2 regions of the Nosocomiicoccus ampullae genome follow, and region 2 is predicted to be linked to the other one. Evidence: predicted binding sites of a transcription regulator. Region 2 holds the regulator's gene; the other holds the start of a gene.
What was found. The regulator CtsR, encoded in region 2, represses protease genes until heat stress. The targets are predictions, from matches to a motif close to ATGGTCAATAAAGGTCAAACA.
Positions count from the first base shown of each region.

Region 1 (11,124 bases), 480 kb from region 2:
AAAGACTTCTCCTAAGATGACTTTCCAACCAGGCGTTGAGCGCGGCAAGTTTTCAACGTCAATTGAATCGTGTGATTCAATGCCTTTAGTACCTGACTGGTTATGCGTATCAATGTCTGTTGGGTGTGCTTCATTTCTATCTTTTCTAAAACCTGTGTTCTCTGGATTGACATCGTTTAGTTCACGGTTTTCATCATTTAAATTTTTATTATCTTTTGTCATGTGACACCCTCCTTATTTAATACGAATCCTTGGATCAATAATACTTAAGATAATGTCTGATAATAACGTACCGACAATCGTTAAGAATCCGTAGAATAACATTAATACGTTCGCAACACTGAAGTCACGTGTAGAAATAGATTCTAAGAATAAACGACCCATTCCCGGATACGCGTAAATCATTTCGATGAAAATAGAACCACCAAGTAATCCTGCGATTTCATAACCAAAGAATGCTGCGATTGGGATAATTGCGTTTCTGAAAATGTGTCTACTATACACTTTCCCTTCAGATAAACCTTTCGCACGTGCTAAAGTTACGTAATCTTTTTGTTTCGTTTCAATAATACCCCCGCGTAAGTACTGCACAGTACCAACGAGTCCAATTAAAGCAATCGATAATGACGGTAAAACTAAGTGATACACCTTACTAAAGAAATATTCGATTGTCCAAGGATCTAATTTTGGATTGACAGACCCTGAAGTTGGGAACCATCCTAAGTTAAATCCGAATACTAATACCATAAGTAAACCGAACATGAATGACGGTGTTGCAAACCCTAAGTATGTATAACCAGTGATTACGTTGTCTAATAATGAGTCGTTATAACGACCTGATAACATACCTAAAGGAATACCAATTAAATAAATTAAAATTGTAGAGAATAGTGATAACCAAATCGTGTTCATTAAGCGGTCACCAATAACGTCAAGTACAGGTTGCTGCTGGAAATACGAACGTCCAAAGTCACCTTGTAACATATTAACGACCCAGTCTCTATATTGAATGTACCATGGATTATTTAACCCCATAGCCTCACGTTGCTTTTCTAACGCTTCTGCTGGAATATTCGGGTCAAGTACACCACTTAATGCATCCCCTGGCATTAAACTCGCAAGGTAGAAAATTAATAGACTAAGTAAAAATATTTGTGGAACAGATATTAAAATACGTCTAACTATAAATTTAATCATTTACTGTTTACCTCCTTCAGTTGGTGGTAAAGCGACACTATGGTTTTCTGAAATTTTAACGAGAGGAAACGGCTTGCCGTCTTCATCTAAGTATTCGTGGAAATGATTATCAAATTCCTCTTGTACTTCTCTACGTTTACGTAAGTTCGCCTCAATATTATCAACGTTTACATCTGGAATTGCTGCAATTAATTTTTTTGTATAAATATGTTGAGGATCTTTGAAAATCACTTCCGCTGGTCCCTCTTCTACAAGTCGACCGTGGTACATAATACCGATCCACTCACACATATGTCGAACGACCCCCAAGTCATGGGCGATGAATAACATCGTTAAATCCATATCTTCTTGAATTTCTTGTAGGAAGTTAAGTACTTGTGCTTGTACAGATACGTCTAACGCAGATACTGGTTCGTCCGCAATAATAAGTTTCGGATTTAATGCAATCGCACGTGCTACACCAATACGTTGACGTTGTCCTCCAGAGAATTCGTGTGGATACTTATACAAAGATCCTGGTGGTAATCCTACTCTAGAAATAAGTCGAATGACTTCTTTTATTAATTCATCTTTTGATAGTTTTTCGTAATTTTTAAGTGGTTCTGCGACGATATCAAATACACGTTTACGCGGATTTAAAGATGAATACGGGTCTTGGAAAATCATCTGAACTTCACGACTCACATCTACTTTTTTACCACTGTTTAAGTGTTTCCCGTCAAAGTAAATATCTCCGCCAGTTACTTTATTTAGTCCCATTACGGCTTTACCAGTTGTCGTCTTACCAGAACCAGACTCTCCAACTAATCCATACGTTTTACCTTTAGGAATATTTATTGTTACTCCGTCTACTGCACGGACGTAGTCTTTAGTCGTGTTAAAAAATCCACCTTTAATTGGATAGTAGACTTTTAAATCATTAATTTCTAATAGATATTCTGTCACTATTCATTACCTCCTTGGTGCAACGCTCCAAACTGCTTAGCTTCTACTTCTTGAGTTGTCTCATTCGATGAATCTAAATAGAAGTTTTTATAGCATGTGCATCGTACATAATGCCCATCTTCAACTTCACGTAACTGAGGGTTATGTTCATGCGCGTCCTCATCGATCCACGGAATACGTGGTGCGAATCTACAACCTGTTCGGTCCATCTTATCTAACGCTGGTACAACACCTTGAATTACGTGTAGTTGTCCACCAAGCATGTCTTCAGATGGTAATGAGTTTAATAAGCTTCTTGTATATGGATGAAGCGGATTTTTAAACAACTTTTGAACTGGTGCCATTTCAACGATTTGTCCTGCATACATCACTGCAACTTTATCAGCCATTTCTGCAACGACACCTAAATCGTGTGTAATTAAAAGAACACCTGAACCTAAATCATCTTTTAACTCACGAATCAAATCTAAAATTTGTGCTTGAATTGTTACGTCTAAAGCCGTTGTTGGTTCGTCTGCAATAAGTAACTTTGGTTTATTCGCAATCGCAATCGCAATAACAACACGCTGTCTCATACCACCAGAGAGTTCATGTGGATATGCTTCTCCGACTTGTTCTGCTCGAGCGATACCAACTCGCTTGAGTAATTCAATTGCATAAGGTTCTCTTTCATTTTTCTCTTTCGTATTATGAATCGTTAACGTTTCAATAATTTGATCTTTAATTCTCATTAAAGGATTTAGCGCTGTCATCGGGTCCTGGAACACCATTGAAAAATCTCCACCACGAATGTTATTCATGTCTTTTTCAGAAGACTTTAAAATATCTTTCCCTTCAAATAGTACTTCGCCCTGTACACGCGCATGTCTATGTAATTTCATTAAAGAGAATGCTGTCGCACTTTTACCTGATCCAGATTCTCCAACGAGTGCAAGCACTTCGTTTTTATTAATATTAAACGATACATCATCTACAGCTGGATAATATTCTCCATTAATTTTAAATGATGTCGTTAAGTGATTTACTGATAATAAATGTTCTTGTTCATTCATTTTGTTCACCAAACTTCCTTTCTTTTTTAAAGGATTGTAAATAAGTTGTTTTAATTGTATAGACAATTGAAACAAAAATCAATATTATCTCAAAATTTAATCAATTCTGATAGATTATAAAATAAAATAAATTGAAAACGCTAACATTTATTATACTCTAAGTTGTATACTTTTTGAACAATTTAATGTAAAATAAACTTAGAAAAGATAAATATTTTTAGGAGTGTCTGATTTGAGATTTATAGTAACTTTCGTTTGGGCATTTTTACTTACTCAAATGATTAACTTCATCCTAAACAGTTTAAGCGGTGGCGGTCCACTTTATCCGATGATTGGAGTACTATTTGCAGTGTTAATTACAGCAGTTGTATTCTTCTTAGATATGGTTATGAAGCCAGACCCTAATTATGTTAAGGACGAAAATTAATATTTTTAATTTATAGACTCTATCATTTATAGAGTCTTTTTTATATTACATATGAGGTGTACAGATGAGTTATATTTTATCAATTGATCAGGGAACTACATCAACACGTGCTGTCTTAGTGAATAAAGACGGTAATATTGAAGCGACTGCACAAATGGAGTTTAATCAGTACTTCCCGCATTCAGGCTGGGTCGAGCATAATGCGAATGAAATTTGGAGTTCGGTACTGTCTGTAATCGCGCAACTTCTTGGAGATAACAACTTATCTACTGATGAAATTAAAGGTGTCGGTATCACTAACCAACGTGAAACGACAGTTGTTTGGAATAAGCACACTGGCTTACCGGTTTATAATGCAATTGTTTGGCAATCTAGACAAACCGATGAAATCATTGAAAACTTAAGAGATGCTGGTTATGAGGATTTATTTAGAGAGAAAACCGGACTCGTTTTAGACCCTTATTTTTCAGCGACAAAAGTAAGATTTATATTAGATGAAGTCGACGGCGCACAAGAAATGGCTGAAAATGGAGACTTGTTATTTGGCACGATTGATAGTTGGATCATCTGGAAACTAACTTCCGGACAAACACATGTCACTGATGTCACAAATGCCAGTCGTACAATGTTATTTAATATTAATACGTTAGATTGGGACGATGAAATTTTAAACATATTAAACATCCCTAGAAAAATGCTACCGAAAGTAAAAAGTTCAAGTGAAATATATGCATTTACTGATGCTGGTCATTTCTTTGGTGAACGTGTTCCGATTTCAGGTATCGCTGGCGATCAACAAGCTGCATTATTTGGTCAAACATGTTTTGAATGTGGTGAAGCGAAAAATACATACGGTACAGGGTGTTTCTTACTATTAAACACAGGTGATGAGTTAAAACGTTCTAATCATGGACTCATTTCAACAATTGCATATCAGTTAAAAGACGAACCTGTAAAATACGCACTTGAAGGCTCAATTTTCGTCGCAGGAAGTGCAGTCCAGTGGCTGAGAGATGAAATGATGTTTTTCGATGATGCAAAAACAAGTGAAGTCTTTGCTAAAAATATTGAAGACACTGATGTCTACGTTGTACCAGCGTTTACTGGACTCGGTGCGCCACACTGGAATATGCATGCACGTGGTGCGATGTTTGGAATCACACGTGGCACATCTAGAGAAGAAATTACACGCGCCACATTAGAATCACTTGCGTATCAGACGTCAGACGTATTAGAAGCAATGCGTCAAGACAGTGATACTAACATTAAAAGATTAAATGTTGACGGCGGCGCATCAGCGAATGACTTTTTAATGCAGTTTCAATCCGACTTATTAAAATGTACCGTCGAAAGACCCACCTATTTAGAATCCACTGCACTCGGTGCTGCGTTTTTAGCAGGTCTTGCGGTCGGTTTCTTTGAATCAAAAGATTCATTAAAAAAACTTAAGTCTGTCGACAAAACATTTAATCCTTCTATGAATGAAGAACTTCGAGAAAGAAAATATGACGGTTGGAAACGTGCGGTTAAAGCAACAGAATATTTTTCAAACTAAAAAAAGCTCTACTGAATACTCAGTAGAGCTTTTTACTTACATATTAAATACAAATGCACCGTCTTTAACATCAATATTTACATGCAATCCTTCTTCAAGGTTTGATTCAATCATTTTATGTGCAAGTGGTGTTTCAATTTCACGTTGAATGAAACGTTTTAATGGTCTTGCACCAAATTCTGGTTCATATGCTTCTTTTGCGATATATTTTTTCGCTTCATTTGAAATATCAACACTCATATGTTGATCGTTTAATCGCTCGTTTAGTTCGCTCACTAACTTATCAACGATACCTGTCATATCCGCTTCAGTTAATGGACTAAACATAACGATGTCATCCATACGGTTGACGATTTCTGGTTTAAAGTGTGTCAGTACTTCATTCATAACGACTTCGCGTGTTTTATCGTTAATCTCTCCACCTTGAATCATCGTATCAAGTAGGTAGTGTGACCCTAAGTTAGACGTCATAATTAAAATTGTGTTTTTAAAATCAATTGTACGACCTTGAGAATCTGTTAGTCTGCCGTCATCCATAATTTGAAGTAAAATGTTAAACACATCAGTATGTGCTTTTTCTACTTCATCCAGTAATATTACTGAGTATGGGTGTCTTCTCACTTGTTCAGTGAGTTGTCCACCTTCTTCGTATCCAACGTAACCTGGAGGCGCTCCGATCAGTCTAGATACTGCGTGTTTTTCCATATACTCACTCATGTCGATACGAATCATATTATCTTCACTATCGAACATCGTTTCAGCAAGTGCCTTCGCGAGTTCTGTCTTACCAACACCCGTTGGTCCTAAGAATAAGAAGCTACCAATTGGACGGTTTGGATCTTTAATACCAGCTCTCGCACGAATTACTGCGTTTGATACAAGTTCGACTGCTTCGTCTTGTCCAATGACACGCTGATGAAGTAACTGTGGTAAGTTGAGTAATTTTTCTTTTTCAGTTTCAACAAGTTTCGTCACTGGTATACCTGTCCATTGTGATACAATCATACCGATTTCTTCATCTGTAACAACTTCACGAATGATTCTATCTTGACCGTCTGTTTCTTCATGGAGTGCTTGTTCTAATTCATTTAACTCAGCTTGTAATTTAGGAATGATACCATGCTGAAGTTCAGCGGCACGTTCTAACTGATAATTACTTTCTGCCTCTTCTAATTCTTGACGTGCTTTGTCGATTTCTTCACGTTTACGTGATACTCCACTAATTTGTTCACGTTCACGTTCTACGCGTGCTGTTAGAGATTGCTGTTCTTCTCTAGCTTCAGCAAGTTCTTTTTGAAGCTCTTCTAAACGTGATTTTGAGACTTGGTCATCTTCTTTTAAAAGTGCTTGTTCTTCGATTTCCATCTGCATCACTCGACGATTAATTTGGTCGAGTTCTGTTGGGTTAGATCCCATTTCTGTACGAATCGTTGCACTTGCTTGGTCAACTAAGTCGATCGCTTTATCTGGTAAAAATCGTTCAGTAATATAGCGGTCTGATAATTCAGCTGCTGCAACGAGTGCACGGTCTGTGATTCTTACACCATGGTGCACTTCGTAACGTTCTTTTAGTCCACGTAATATTGAGATTGTGTCGTCGACTGTTGGTTCACTAACAAGTACTCTTTGGAAACGACGTTCGAGTGCAGAGTCTTTTTCAATATATTCACGGTACTCATTTAACGTTGTCGCACCGATCATATGAAGTTCTCCACGTGATAACATCGGTTTAAGCATGTTACCAGCGTCCATTGCACCATCCGTTTTACCTGCACCAACGAGCATATGCACTTCGTCGATGAATAGTAAAATTCGACCGTCCGCTTCTTTAATTTCTTCTAATACTGCTTTTAAACGTTCTTCGAATTCACCACGGAATTTTGCACCAGCAACGAGTGCTGCTAAATCTAATTCGAAAATTGTTTTATTCTTTAGTGAATCCGGTACATCTCCACGAACGATACGCTGTGCGAGTCCTTCGACGATTGCTGTTTTACCAACACCAGGTTCACCGATTAACACTGGGTTATTTTTACGTTTTCTACTTAATATACGAATCGTGTTACGGATTTCCTCATCTCTACCGATGACTGGGTCCATATTACCTTTACGAACTTCTTCGACTAAGTCACGACCGTATTTTTCTAATACTTCATATTGTACTTCTGGATTTTGAGTCGTCACGTGTTTTCCTCCTCTAATCTTTTTAATGATTTCTTTTACGATTTCGTCTTTATTTCCGACATGTTCTTTTAAAATGTCATCTACATTTAAAGCAGCAAGTAACATATGTTCTTGAGAAATATATTCATCTTTCATATCTCCCATTACTTTTTCTGCTTCTTGTATTAAGCGACTAAAGTCTTGTGACATATATTGTCCATACTGGACATTGTCACCTTCAACTGTGTTAAAGTTTTTTAGTTTTTCATCATATTTCTTAATTAAGTCATCTACATTAATATTTGCGCGTTGTAAAATATCTTTTGCCATTGAATCACTTACTGTAAATAATGCTTTTAATACAGCAGCGAGTTCAATCGTTTGAACTTTATGTTCTACTGAAATTTGTTGTGCACGCTCTATAATAGACTGCACTGTATAAGTCATTTTATTGATATCCATTTTCTCACCTCAAGTGTTTGACCAATTTTGACTATACTTATATTATACACCGTTAATATTGAATTTCAAGTGTTTCGACTAAATTTTTGACTATTTTTGACCTTTTTATTTTTACTTTCCTTACACTCTCGTTTGTACTATAGTTGTAATATTGACTAGGAGGATTTAAACAATGGATATTATAGAAATAATTAAATATGTTTTTCTTGGAATTTTACAAGGGTTAACTGAACCAATTCCTGTCTCTTCAAGTGGTCATTTAGTCATGGCAAGAGAATTATTTGGAGTCGAAGCGAATGGTCTATCTTTTGAAATATTTTTAAATACCGCTTCACTAATCGCAGTCCTCTATATCTACTGGAGAGATATATTTGAAATTGCAAAAAACTTTTTACGCTACATATTTAAGGGCAATAGAGATGAACAAGCAATAGTAGATTTTAAATACGTCATTTACTTAATTATTGCGACGATTCCTGTTGGAGTACTTGGATTCTTATTAAAAGATATTATTGGTGACAATGTCTCTATGGGGTTTGTCGGATTAATGCTTCTTGTTACAGGGAGTGCGTTATGGTTTATAAAAAATAAATCAGGTGTTAAACGTGACGGAGAGTTAACAGTTAAAGACTCAATTATCGTTGGTCTCTCACAATGCGTGGCATTAATTCCTGGAATAAGCCGAAGCGGTGCGACACTCGTTGGTTCTATGGCAGTCGGACTAGAGAAGAAAAATGCATTAAGATTTGTATTCCTACTATATATACCTGTATCGCTCGGAACTGCAATCTTATCAATTTCAGATATCGCGTCAGATCCAATGCTCGACACACTACTCGTTCCGTACATCGCATCGTTTATTGTAACGATTATTGCAACATACATCGGATTTAAATTACTAGAAGGAGCTTTAACAAGCGGGCGTCTCAAATATTTCAGTTATTACTGCTTCGCTGCAGGAATATTTGCGATTATGTATCAATTCATCGTGTTATCGTAAACGAATGACTGTTTAATTTAACGCAATTTGTTTTTTCGTTAACGAGAACTCTATTTCGTTCATGCATTTTATCTATTCGTTAACAAGATGAAGTACTTGTTTACGCAAAATGATTTTGCGTAAACGATTAATTATTCCGTAAATGCAAAATGCTTTTACGTAAACCTCTTAATCATTTCGTGAACATAAATCGTCTAAACGTGAACGAAATTTTACAGTCGTTCACGCAAACCTAATTTACGTAAAAATAAAAATACCAGCCGAGCTTTAAAAGTTCGGCTGGTATTTTTTATCTTTCAGCTGGTGTAAATAAGCGTCGACCAGCAAAGAATAATAATCCAACAAATATTAAACAGATCGCTGCGTTTGCTAAGAATGTAGATCCGTTAACGATTAAACTGTATAGCCATGCAGGTTGACCTTCTGGCGCGTAGCTTCCAAAGAAGAACCATCCTGCGAAAAAGTGTGATGTATAACGTAAAAAAATTCCAATAAGCGTCCAAAATAATACGTTTAATAACGTTCTATTTTTTGCTGCAACACCTGCGACTCCAATTAACATAAACGCAAGTGGGTAATCTAAAATTAATTGTACTGGGTGTACAATCCATCCTGCAGCGTTACCAGTGATAATTTGTAGAATCGACCAAATTAAACCACCGATCATTCCTGGGCCTACCCCGCGGCGCACCGCTAGAATAATAATTGGCACCATTGAAAAACTAAAACTGTATGGACCGATTTTAAATGGTGTATCTAACCAGTCGAGCCCCATACTTAAAGCTGCTAAAATCGCAATCTCCATCATTACGATGAGCTTCGTATTTGTACTTTTCATAAATACACTTCCTAAAAGTTTACTTATGAATCAAACGTTGATCATATTCCTACGCGAGCATTATCTCAACAGGTTCAAGGGTATTATCTCAGCATACGCACCCCTTATGATTCATAGCAATTAATAGTATAGTTTAAATCTATGTACCAAGCAACATCATAAAAAAACACCCTACTTTAAGTAGGGTGTGATTTATCATGTTACACCTAAAGCGATTTTAGCATAGCGTGACATGTTTTCTTTTGACCATGGTGGATTCCATACGATTTGTACGTTAACAGTTTTAACTTCTGGTAACTCAAGTAATGACTCTTCGACCATTTGAACAATTTCAGGGCCCATCGGGCATCCCATTGATGTGAGTGTCATTTCAACACCTGCATTACCGTCCTCATCTAAGAACACACCATAAACTAAACCTAAGTTTACAATATCTATACCAAGCTCTGGGTCGATAACGTTCTCTAACGCACCGAGCATGCTTTCTTCCATTGCCTTATCCATATATGTCACCTCACGTTTATATATCTAGTATTCAATATACCAAAAATTCTACAACTAGTGAATAATAATGATATTATTAAAGTAATCGAAAGGATTGAGTTCATGAAACCACATCTTATATGTTTAGATTTAGACGGCACGTTACTCACTGACGATAAAACAATCAGCAACTATACAAAACGTGTCATTCAAAAATTAAAAGAAGACGGTCATTATGTAATGATCAGTACAGGACGACCGTACCGTGCGACTGTACCTTACTATAAAGAACTAAAATTAAATACACCGGTCGTAAACTTTAACGGCGCTTTTGTGCATCATCCGTTAGATTTCGATTTTAAGGTGTTGCATAAAACATTACCTCAAGAAGTGATTAAAGATATTGTTGAACATATCGATAAATATGACATTAAAAATATCGTCGCTGAAGTACGTGATGATATTTATTTTCAATATCACGATAGCGTCTTGATGAGTGAATTTTATATGGGAGATCCTAAAATTGTCACTGGAGACCTCCGTAAAAATATGTCAGAAGAAGCAACGACTGTGTTAATTAACACGACTGAAGCACGCATTGATTATATTCGACAAGCATTCGATGATGTCTATGCTGAAACAGTCACACATAGACGCTGGGGGCCAAACGTTGCAATTATTGAAATTATTAAAAAAGGAATTTCAAAAGCAACAGGTATCGAATACGTACTTGATAGTTTAGGTTTAGACAAAGAGTACACAATCGCCTTTGGAGATGAAGATAACGACCTACAAATGTTACAATACGTCACACACGGTGTTGCGTTAAATAACGCAATCGATGACTTAAAGAGTGTCGCTGACGACGTGACAAAATACGACAATAATAACGACGGTGTCGGAAAATACTTAAACGAATATTTTAAATTAAATGTAGAGGAGTAAAAATATGAAACTTATCGTAGATAGTTGTTCAGACATTAGTTTAGATTTTGCAAAATC
Region 1 covers NZ_CP079110.1:349,312-360,435, reverse strand. Annotated here, with positions in the region: gene KPF49_RS01900 (ABC transporter permease) at 1-222, opposite strand, end outside; gene opp4B (oligopeptide ABC transporter permease) at 235-1,197, opposite strand; gene KPF49_RS01890 (ATP-binding cassette domain-containing protein) at 1,198-2,142, opposite strand; gene KPF49_RS01885 (ABC transporter ATP-binding protein) at 2,142-3,194, opposite strand; gene KPF49_RS01880 (YjzD family protein) at 3,427-3,621, shown strand; gene glpK (glycerol kinase GlpK) at 3,686-5,176, shown strand; gene clpB (ATP-dependent chaperone ClpB) at 5,213-7,801, opposite strand; gene KPF49_RS01865 (undecaprenyl-diphosphate phosphatase) at 7,974-8,801, shown strand; gene thiT (energy-coupled thiamine transporter ThiT) at 9,091-9,639, opposite strand; TPP riboswitch at 9,669-9,754, opposite strand; gene KPF49_RS01855 (metal-sulfur cluster assembly factor) at 9,835-10,143, opposite strand; gene KPF49_RS01850 (Cof-type HAD-IIB family hydrolase) at 10,246-11,067, shown strand; gene KPF49_RS01845 (DegV family protein) at 11,072-11,124, shown strand, end outside.
Region 1: the regulator CtsR is predicted to act here: its motif matches at 7,816-7,836, upstream of clpB (ATP-dependent chaperone ClpB).

Region 2 (11,124 bases):
GTTCTGTACCAATATTTGAATGTTTTAAGCGAATTGCTTCTTCCTGTGCATACGCAAGTACGCGTTGTGCACGTTCAGTTAATTTACCGAATAACATATATTATTTTCCTCCTAAAGTACGTTTTAAAAATGTAGCACGCGCTTTATTTTCCGCCGCTTCTAGATGTACAGATTCTACGTCTTCTAATCCTTGACGGATAAATGCGTGTTGAATTTGCTTTAGCAATGCTTGAAACTCAAAATTTTCAAGCTCTAAAACGTTCATATCTACGCCGTATTTAATATGACTTAAATGCATCGCTGCTTCTTCTAACGACATTTGTTCAGCGTATCTAAGTAACCCGTATGATCTAAATATCGCATCACGCACTGTCAGTGCACGGTTATGATAAAACCACTCTCTCATACGTGTTTCTTCATATATAATTTGTTCTTTTATTTCATCTAAATGGTGAATAATTTCTAACTCACTTAGTCCAAGTGTCACTTGGTTAGAGAGTTGATAAACGTCACCAACCGGATTCGATCCTTCACCATAAATACCTCTTAACGTATACCCCATTCTCGTTAAAACATCACGTAATCTTCGAATACGATTATTTCTCGTGAGTGCCGGCAAGTGTAACATAACTGAGGCACGTAAACCGGTACCGACGTTTGTGGGGCATGCCGTTTTAAATCCGTATTGACGATCGAACTGGTAATCAAAATCTTTTTCAATCGTATCATCGATATCAGAGGCGATTTCATATAGTTCTTCAAGTGAGTGTCCAACATTCATCACTTGAATTCTAATGTGGTCTTCTTCCCCGACCATAATCGATGTCGATTCGTCCTCACTTACAATTAACGAATGCCCTCTACGTTTAAATAGTGGACTAATTAAAAATTTTTCTATCATTAATTGTTTTTCAATCTCTGACAAATCGTCCATTTTAATAACCTCAAAGCCTGTGTACTTATTTCTAATAGTTTTTAAAACCTCATCGTACTCTGACTTATCTTTAATTAAGTGTGGATATGTTAACCCTTCAATATTCCTAGCAAGGCGGATGCGTGAAGACATCTCAATCGGTGCGTTTGGACTATTTTTCAGCCAAGGACTCGTCTTCATCGTTATCATCCTCCTTTAAGGCTTTAATTTCATCTCTAATAATTGCTGCTTCTTCAAACTCTTGTGCTTTTACAAGTTTATCGAGTTTCTTTTCAAGTGCTTCGATTTTTTCTTCTTGCTTTAAATACATTTCATAAGAACCTGGCACTTTTCCTGTATGGCTATCTTTTAAAAGTTGTGCACGGTTTATAATTTGATTTGCTTCTTCACTAAATGTTTTATAACAATCACCACAGCCAAATAAACCATTATCTCGTATCGATTGTAGTGTCGAACCACATGTAGGACAAGTTTTTACTTCTGATTGTGACTTCAATATAAATTTATTTAGTGAGTGATGATGCTGGTGTTTTGTGTCATTATTGCTTTGTAATAATTCGTGTGCGCATGTGTCGCATAAAAATAGTTCGCTTTTTTGATTATTTTGACTGATCGACACTTGAATCATTGCTTCACGCTTATGACATCTTTCGCATCGCATACAATCACTCCTCGTATAATATTGCTTCAATTACGTTACGCATAATATGTGCACGTAATATATCTCTTTCAGGTAATTCGATTAATAATGTTTCTCTTAAAATAATTCTATCCATAATACGCGCCTCATTATAAGTGATGACTTCTGCGTCGTACATCGACTGAATTAAATGTTGAGCATTCGTTTGAGAAAGTTTGTTACCGATTAGACTTAATATATGTTCTAAATAATCTGCTTTGTTATGAGTTTCTATTTTAGTAATTCTAATGTAACCACCGCCCCCACGCTTACTTTCAACAATGTAACCAAGTTCGTTTGTAAACCGCGTTTTAATAACGTAGTTTAGCTGAGACGGTACACAATCGAATTTCTCTGCGATTTGTGCACGTTTAATTTCAACGCGTTCATTATGAGACTCTGCAATTTTTTGCTTCAAATAAGCCTCAATAATATCCGACATGTTTCGCATAGAATCACCTCTTTTGACCTTCTTTGACTATAGTATAACTTATTTGACCTATTTTAATCAATTGCAACGCATTTTTAATACTATATACGATGGTTTTTACTTCACTGATTATCAATATAAGCCTTTACATCCGTTGTTATGAATAGGTATAATATTTCTGACGACTACATAATTTACAGGGGTGTCTATATGAATATAATATGGGGAGTTATCGGTATTGCTGTAACTTTTTTCCTCGCTTGGATTGCGAGTTCCGATAGAAAGCGTGCGTTTAAAAAGTGGAAACAAATACTGTTATTACTCGCTCTACAACTATTATTTGCCTTCTCAATTCTTTCAACTGGTGCTGGGCAAAAAGTAGTTGAAAGTTTAGCATTTGGTTTTGGAAAACTACTTGAGTTTGCAGCGGAAGGGACTAGTTTTGTTTTTGGCCCATTAATGATCGATGCAAACGGAGAAGCACAATTCGTTTTCTTCTTTAACGTATTAATTCCTATTATTGTTATTTCAGCACTAATTGGGGTGTTACAGTACTTAAAGATTTTACCAGCAATCATCCATGGATTAGGATGGATTTTATCAAAAATTACAGGTATGGGCTTCATAGAATCATATAACGGAGCTGCTTCAATGTTTTTAGGACAATCTGAAGTGTTTGTTTCATTAAAGAACCAAATTCCATTACTTGGTGAACAACGTCTCTACACACTTGCAGCGCAAGCAATGAGTTCTATTTCACTATCCATGGTAGCAGCATATATGACTTTACTTGCGCCTGAATACGTAATTACAGCGATTATTTTAAACTTATTCAGTGTTTATATCATTGTACATATCATTAACCCATACGACTTACCAGAAGAAGAAAACTATACAGCATCTGAATCAAATCCAGATGAAGGTAAATCTTTCTTCCAAATTCTAAGTGACTATATTTTACAAGGTGCGTTAATTGCAGTTATCGTTGGGGCAATGCTTATCGCGTTTAACGCATTAATTGCTATTTTAAACAACTTATTCTTAGCAATTCCTGGATCATCATTAACATTCCAAGATATTCTAGGCTATATTTTAATGCCACTTGCGGTAATAATTGGTGTACCAGTTGCTGAAGCACATGAAGTTGGTATTTTAATGGCAACAAAGCTTGTTACAAATGAATTTGTTGCGATGGAAAACTTACAACTCATTAAAGAAACACTTGCTCCAAGAACACAAGCAATGATCTCAGTATTCTTAGTATCATTTGCAAACTTTGGTTCTATCGGTATTATCGTTGGAACAGTTAAAGGTATTCATGCAAAATCTGGAGACTTAATTGCAAAATTTGGTTTAAAACTTGTCTACGGTGCATCACTTGTATCTGTTTTAAGTGCAGTTATCGTAGGATTATTCATAAGATAATTTTAAAGGTATGTCATTTGGCATACCTTTTTATTATTTAATAAATGATACACTATATATGAGGTGAAAGTTATGATAGCAATCAAAAATAATCCAACAGGTAAAACTTACGAAGCGTTATTAGATTTTCTCTTTAAAACATGTGATCAATTTCAACTCGTTGTACGTACAGATATTTTAAAGTATAAAGATTCATTTAAAGATTTAGATGAATGGTTTGGAGACTCTTTTATAGAAACACTTGATCAGCACGAATGGCCATCGACAAACCTTTTTGATGATATTGCGAAAGTGTACTATTTTAAAACGACAGAAGATGCAAAAGAAATTCTTTTAGAAAAGTCGAGCAGTCTTTTCGATTGGAGTTTACCTAATTTACCGGAGGACTTATGTTTCTTTAAAGATGATGAAGCGTATTTAAGTGTCTCTTCAGAACTTGAAGAAATCTATATTTACCCTACTTCACACGATGAAGTTCGTGAAATTAAAGAAATTGATGGTTTAAAAACAGTAGAAGTCTCATTTTAAATAAATTAATCCCTCTAAAGTTTATGACTTTAGAGGGATTAATTATATAAAATCTATATTACCAACTTGCTTTTTTAACACCAGGTATTTGACCCTTGTGAGCAAGCTCTCTGAACTTAATACGTGAAATACCAAATTGTCTAGATACACCGTGTGGGCGTCCTGTAATTTCACAACGGTTAACAACACGTGTTGGAGACGCATCTCTCGGAAGTTTTTTAAGACCTTCATAGTCTTTATTTTTCTTCATTTCTTCTCGAATCGCACGATATTTTTCGACTGTTTCTTGGCGTTTTTTATTTTTAGCTATTTTTGATTTTTTAGCCATGTAATCCTCCTAATTCGTAATTATTACGTTTTATAATTATACCACTATTTTCCCTAAATTCAAATTTATTTATCGAATTAATTTTAAAATGCTATAATAATATTTATTAATTTTAAGGAGAAAGATCAATGTCTATTAGAACGAATTTTGCTTTACTTTCAGGACGAATCACAAAACATTTACTCATGAAAACGACTGGTGGTGGTAGTAGCTTACCCGGGAAAGTCGCACATAGAATTTCACCAAATGTTTTAGATGATGTGAGTCAGTATTACGACGTCATCATCGTCACTGGAACGAACGGAAAGACATTGACGACGAGTCTAATCACTAATATTTTTAAAAGAAAATATGATAATATCGTCACAAATAGCCGTGGCAGTAACATGCTGCAAGGAATTATTGGTGCATTTGTTGATTCTAAACCAAACAAACATAAAAAAGGAATTGCGATTTTAGAAGTTGATGAGGGAAGCTTAAATAACGTTGTTGAAGCACTCAATCCTAAATACATTATTCATACAAATCTTTTCTTAGATCAAATGGACCGTTACGGCGATGTAAAAGAAACGTATCAATTACTCGTCAATGCAGCAAAAAAAGTGCCTGACGCTACACTTTTACAAAACGGAGATTTACCACTATTTTCTAGTGTACCTCTTCCGAATAAACGTAAATTTTTCGGCGTCGACGTTCAAGCTGAATCTCCAAAGATAAACCATTGTCCACGCTGTAATCATACTTTATCTTATAAAACTTATACATATTCTGGTCAAGGAAATTTCACTTGTCATGCGTGTCATTTAGAACGCCCAGAATTAAAATATACAGTAGATAATATTTATAACCTCAGTGAATCTAGTTCAACGTTTGAAATTGACGGCGAAAGATTTACGATACCTGTCGCTGGATTATATAATATTTACAATGCACTCGCAGCATATAGTATGGCAAAAGAATATAGTATAGAAAACGAAATTATAAAAGCAGCATTTTTAGAAATGAAACGCGTATTTGGTCGCCAAGAGTTAATTTCATTTAAAAATCAAATCGCGACATTAAATGTCGTTAAAAATCCAGTCGGCTTAAATCAAGTCCTCTCTTTAATTGAAAAGTCTGAAACACCATTAATGTTAGTCGCTCTTTTAAATAATCGTCCCGCAGACGGTGTGGACATTAGTTGGCTAAAGGATGGTAACTTTGAATCACTCGCTGATCAGGATATCATTGAAATTAAAACGGGTGGAATTAGTGCTGAAGTTATGACAAATCGCTTAATTGAAGCTGGATTTAATGAGTCACTCATCAAAGAGTATGACGATTTAGAAAAGATTGTTTCAGATTTACAAAATTCAGATGCTAAAAATATCCAAATTATTGCGTCGTATACAGCAATGTTAGAGTTTAGAAAAATATTAAAAGATAAAGAAATTATCAACTAACCGCTAATTTAATTAGCGGTTTTTTTGCATAAAAAAAGACAGTCATTCAGACTGTCAAAAAGTGGGCCTAGGTAGACTCGAACTACCGACCTCACGCTTATCAGGCGTGCGCTCTAACCAACTGAGCTATAGGCCCTTAGAATACAGAAAGCGGAAGACGGGATTCGAACCCGCGACCCCCACCTTGGCAAGGTGGTGTTCTACCACTGAACTACTTCCGCATATATATTCAATTTTGAAATAAAAATGGAGAATGGCGGGCTCGAACCACCGACCCCTTGCTTGTCGAGCAAGTGCTCTCCCAACTGAGCTAATCCTCCGTGTTGACGAACAAATATTATAATATCCCATATTTTTCACAAAGTCAATACATTATTCAATATTACTTATATATATTAAAGCATCCACCGATTTCTCGGTGGATGCTTTAATTATTTACTTTGTCTCATATATGGGAATAGTAGGACGTCACGAATTGATGATGCATTCGTTAATAGCATAACGAGACGGTCAATTCCGATACCTAATCCCCCTGTTGGTGGTAATCCGTATTCAAGTGCTTCAATGAAGTCTTCATCCATTTCGTGCGCTTCGTCATTTCCACTATCTGCTTCGTCGACTTGCATTTGGAATCTTTCTCGTTGATCAATTGGATCATTTAACTCCGTAAATGCATTCGCGTGTTCACGACCAACAATGAATAATTCGAAGCGATCTGTAAATCTTTCGTCTTCAGGGTTTTTCTTAGATAACGGTGATACTTCTACTGGGTGTCCGTAGACGAATGTAGGTTGATGTAGGTGCTCTTCTACTTTTTGTTCGAAGAATTCGTTTAACACGTGACCAAATGTACTGTGGAATTTATCGACTTCTACATCGTGTTCTTTTGCGAGTTCAAGTGCTTCTTCGTCTGACATCTCTTTAAAGAAATCTACACCTGTATATTCTTTAACAATTTCTGCCATATGAACTCTACGCCAACCTGGTGAAAGATCAATTTCTTCTCCTTCATATTCAATGACTGATGATCCGAGCACTTCTTTTGCAACGTGTGCAACTAAGTTTTCAGTTAAGTCCATAATATCTTTATAATCTGCATATGCTTCATATAACTCTAGCATTGTGAATTCAGGGTTATGGCGTGTTGATACCCCTTCATTACGGAATACTCTTCCGATTTCGTATACTTTATCGAGTCCACCAACGACAAGTCGTTTTAAGTGTAACTCTAAAGCAATTCGCATATATAAATCAACGTCTAGCGCATTGTGGTGTGTGATGAATGGACGAGCTTGTGCCCCACCAGCAATCGCATGCATCATTGGTGTTTCAACTTCTAAGAAGCCTTCACCGTCTAAATATCTTCTAATTTCAGTAATGATTTTACTGCGTAAAATAAAGCGGGCTTTAGACTCATCGTTAGTAAGTAGGTCTAAGTAACGTTTTCTATAACGCTCTTCAACGTCTTGAAGTCCATGGTGTTTATCTGGTAATGGGCGAAGTGCTTTAGATAAATGGAAATATTCTGTTGCTTTTACAGATAATTCGCCTGTATTTGTTTTAAACATAACACCTTCAATACCTACGATATCACCGAGGTCTGTTTGTTTCCATACATCAAACGCATCTTCACCAATTTGGTCTTTACGTACGTATATTTGAATTTGCCCATCGATATCTTGAACATGCGCAAATCCTGCTTTACCTTTACCGCGTTTTGTCATAATACGACCTGCGATACGTACTTTTGATTCATTTTCTTTTTCTTTTAATTCTTCTTTAGAAAACTCATCCCACTTTGCATAAAGTTCTTTTGACGTTGCGTCAGTTTCAAACTTTTGCCCGAACGGGTCGAGTCCTTTTTCACGAAGGTCGTTCATCTTATTTAAACGAACTTCAATTTGGTCATTAATCTCTTCACTCATTGATAGATTCTCCTTATACAAGTATTTCTTTGTTTAATTTATGTTCACGTGTTGATGTTTCTTTTAAAAACTCTTGAAGCATATTCACTAACTCTTCACGTGTACTTACTTCTTTAAGCGATTGGCGAATTTTACCTCCACCACGCACATTTCGTAAGTACCATGAAGCATGCTTTCTCATCTCCATAAGCGCTGTTTTCTCACCTTTTAAGTCGATGAGACGGTCCATATGAAGAGTTAATACATCAATTTTTTCTTTTAAATCTGGTTCGTCTAATAACTCACCAGTTTTTAAATAATGGACAGTTCTATAAATCATCCATGGATTCCCTTGTGCTGCGCGACCAATCATTACTGCGTCGACACCTGTTTCGTCAAGCATCTTTTTCGCGAGTTCTGGACTCGTCACGTCCCCGTTACCAATGACCGGAATACTCACCGCTTCTTTTACTTCTTTAATAACTTTCCAGTTCGCTTTACCTTCATACATTTGAACACGTGTACGGCCATGCATCGCAATCGCAGACGCACCAGCACGTTCAGCAGCTTTTGCATTTTCTACTGCATAAATATGATCTTCATCCCATCCGATACGCATTTTACACGTCACTGGCTTCTCAACTGCTTCTACAACAGCACTCACCATTTCGTAAATTTTGTTAGGGTCGAGTAACCATCTTGCACCTGCTTCACAGCGAATGACCTTATTTACTGGACATCCCATGTTGATGTCTATAATGTCCGCATTTGTATGCTGGTCCACATATTTAGCCGCTTCAACTAAAGTTTCTTTTTCACCGCCAAAAATTTGGAGAGATATCGGATGTTCAGCTTCATCGACTTCGAGCATCTTTAACGTTCTCTTACTATTCAATAACAATGCTTTGTCGCTGATCATTTCAGCGCATACCATTCCAGCACCAAATTCTTTCACAGTTTTTCTAAATGCGACATTGGAAATACCTGCCATTGGTGCTAACACGACGCGGTTTGGGATTTCAACATTCCCAATTTTAAACATTGTTGTCACCGTTTAATTCGTCTAACAGTTCTTTTACTGTTTTGTTGAATGTCGGGTGAACAGCGTTTGGCGCAATTTCGTTTAGTGGTTCTAAGACGAATTTTCTTAAATGCATCTCTTCATGCGGGACTATTAAGTTATCGATGTCGATTTCTAAGTCTTCATACATTAATACATCGATATCAATAATTCTTGGCCCCCACACTTCTTCACGCACACGTCCAAGTTCGTTTTCTACTGATAAACAAAATTCTAACAGTTCAATCGGTTCTAAATCCGTTTTTACTTCGAGTACCATATTTAAAAAATCAGGTTGGTCTGTTTTACCATATGGTGCAGTTTCGTAAATTGATGACTCTTTTGCTACTTCGACGTGCGGTCCAGCATTTAATAACTGAATTGCACGTTTTAAGTTTTCATGTCGTTCACCAATATTTGCACCAAGTCCTAAATAAGCTTTAGCTTTCATTATTTAACCTCTCTATTTAACGTCACACTCACATCTTTGTAGTTGCCGTCAATTGGTGGACTCGGTTTTGTGATTGTAACTTCAATTTTTTTCACAGCAGGATAATCACTCATAAGTTTTTCAATAATTTTATGTCCCAAGTGCTCGAGTAAATTCACTGGTGGACCTTGAACAATTGTTTCAACCGATTCATACACTTCGGCATAATTAATCGTGTCGTTAACATCGTCTGAAAATCCTGCGTCACTTAAATCCGTATATAATGCCACGTCAACGATGAAATACTGACCAATATCACGCTCTGCTTGTAAAACACCGTGATATGCGTAAAGTCGAATACCATTTACTTTTATAATATCCATTTAATTTCCTCTCAACTTCATATAAACATCACTAATGTCTCGGTTCATTTTTACATTATGAACACGCACTGCATCTACGCCGTGGTTAATACCAATAACTGTTGTTGCTGCAGTACCAGCGTCTCTATCTTTTGGTCCTCTATCGTCTTCGATAAGTTCTTTAATCATTCGTTTACGACTTGTTGCGAGTAGAACCTTATACCCTAAATCGACAAGTTTGTGTAAGTTTTTCATCACTTTAATTTCTTCGTCTCGTGATTTTACAAATCCAACACCTGGATCTAACCAGATGTTTTCATCTTTAATATTATATTTCTTACACAGTTCTACACTTTCTTTTAACTCCGCAATCATACCTTCAACGACATCGTCGTATTTACCATGCTCATTATTGTGCATTAGAATAATCGGCACGTTATATTCGCTGACGACTTCTAATATCTTTTCATCATACGTTCCACGCCACTGATCGTTAATAATCGTAGCTCCTGCTTCAATACTCGCTTTTGCAACTTCACTACGAAACGTGTCTACAGAAATGTCGACATTTAAATTTAAGTTGTGAATCGCTTCGACTACTGGAACGACACGTTTAATTTCTTCCTCAACAGAAATAGGAGTATGCCCTCCTGGACGCGTTGAATAACCGCCGACATCGATAATATCTGCACCGTCTTTAACCATTTGCTCTGCGTGTTCGACCGCATGATCTAGCTGATGAAACTCTCCACCGTCACTGAAAGAGTCCGGTGTGACATTTAATATGCCCATAATTTGTAGTCGCTTCACTCTAATCATCCTCAATTACATAGAATATAAGTATTATACCATTTTTTTATCGGCTTTTTAACTTATAAATTCTTTGACGGTTTCTTATGTTAGAAGTAAGGGTATTCATATATTAACTATTAAATTGGAGGCGTTAAACATGTATGCGATTGTTGCAGATGAACCATTTAAACTAAGTGAAGGAAATAAGTTTTACAAAAAAGACTTCGAAAAACCAGAATTAAACGATAAAGACGTATTTGTTAAAGTAAAATCGATTGGTATGAACCCTGTCGATACAAAAACACGTCAAACTGAAATTAAACACCCACCGAGAATACTCGGTTACGATGCGGTCGGTGTTGTTGAAGATGTTGGAAGTGAAGTAACGAGCTATAAAAAAGGAGACGTCGTTTTTTACTCTGGTCGTGCAGATGTCGACGGCTCGAACGCAACACATCAAGTGATGCATGAGGCATATATCGCGCATGCACCTAAAAACGTATCGCTTAATGAAGCGGCTGGATTTCCACTCACTAGCCTTACTGCGTCAGAAACACTTTTTGAAGTGTTTAATATTAGTAAAAATAAAGAAGACAATAAGGGTAAATCTATCCTTATTATTAACGGTGCAGGTGGCGTTGGAAGTATGGCGACACAAATTGCGAAACACTACGGCCTCACAGTCATCACAACCGCATCAAAAGATGAAACAAAAGAATGGTCAAAATCACTCGGTGCCGACATCGTGTTAAATCATAAAAATGATTTACGTGATGAATTTAAATCTCATAATATCGAAAACGTCGACTA
Region 2 covers NZ_CP079110.1:1,422,858-1,433,981, forward strand. Annotated here, with positions in the region: gene KPF49_RS07395 (ATP-dependent Clp protease ATP-binding subunit) at 1-97, opposite strand, end outside; gene KPF49_RS07400 (hypothetical protein) at 101-1,114, opposite strand; gene KPF49_RS07405 (UvrB/UvrC motif-containing protein) at 1,086-1,595, opposite strand; gene KPF49_RS07410 (CtsR family transcriptional regulator) at 1,600-2,064, opposite strand; gene KPF49_RS07415 (NupC/NupG family nucleoside CNT transporter) at 2,254-3,468, shown strand; gene KPF49_RS07420 (stage III sporulation protein AH) at 3,541-3,996, shown strand; gene rpsN (30S ribosomal protein S14) at 4,055-4,324, opposite strand; gene KPF49_RS07430 (MurT ligase domain-containing protein) at 4,453-5,766, shown strand; tRNA gene KPF49_RS07435 (tRNA-Ile) at 5,829-5,902, opposite strand; tRNA gene KPF49_RS07440 (tRNA-Gly) at 5,916-5,987, opposite strand; tRNA gene KPF49_RS07445 (tRNA-Val) at 6,014-6,086, opposite strand; gene lysS (lysine--tRNA ligase) at 6,198-7,691, opposite strand; gene dusB (tRNA dihydrouridine synthase DusB) at 7,705-8,712, opposite strand; gene folK (2-amino-4-hydroxy-6-hydroxymethyldihydropteridine diphosphokinase) at 8,705-9,181, opposite strand; gene folB (dihydroneopterin aldolase) at 9,181-9,543, opposite strand; gene folP (dihydropteroate synthase) at 9,544-10,341, opposite strand; gene KPF49_RS07475 (zinc-binding alcohol dehydrogenase family protein) at 10,472-11,124, shown strand, end outside.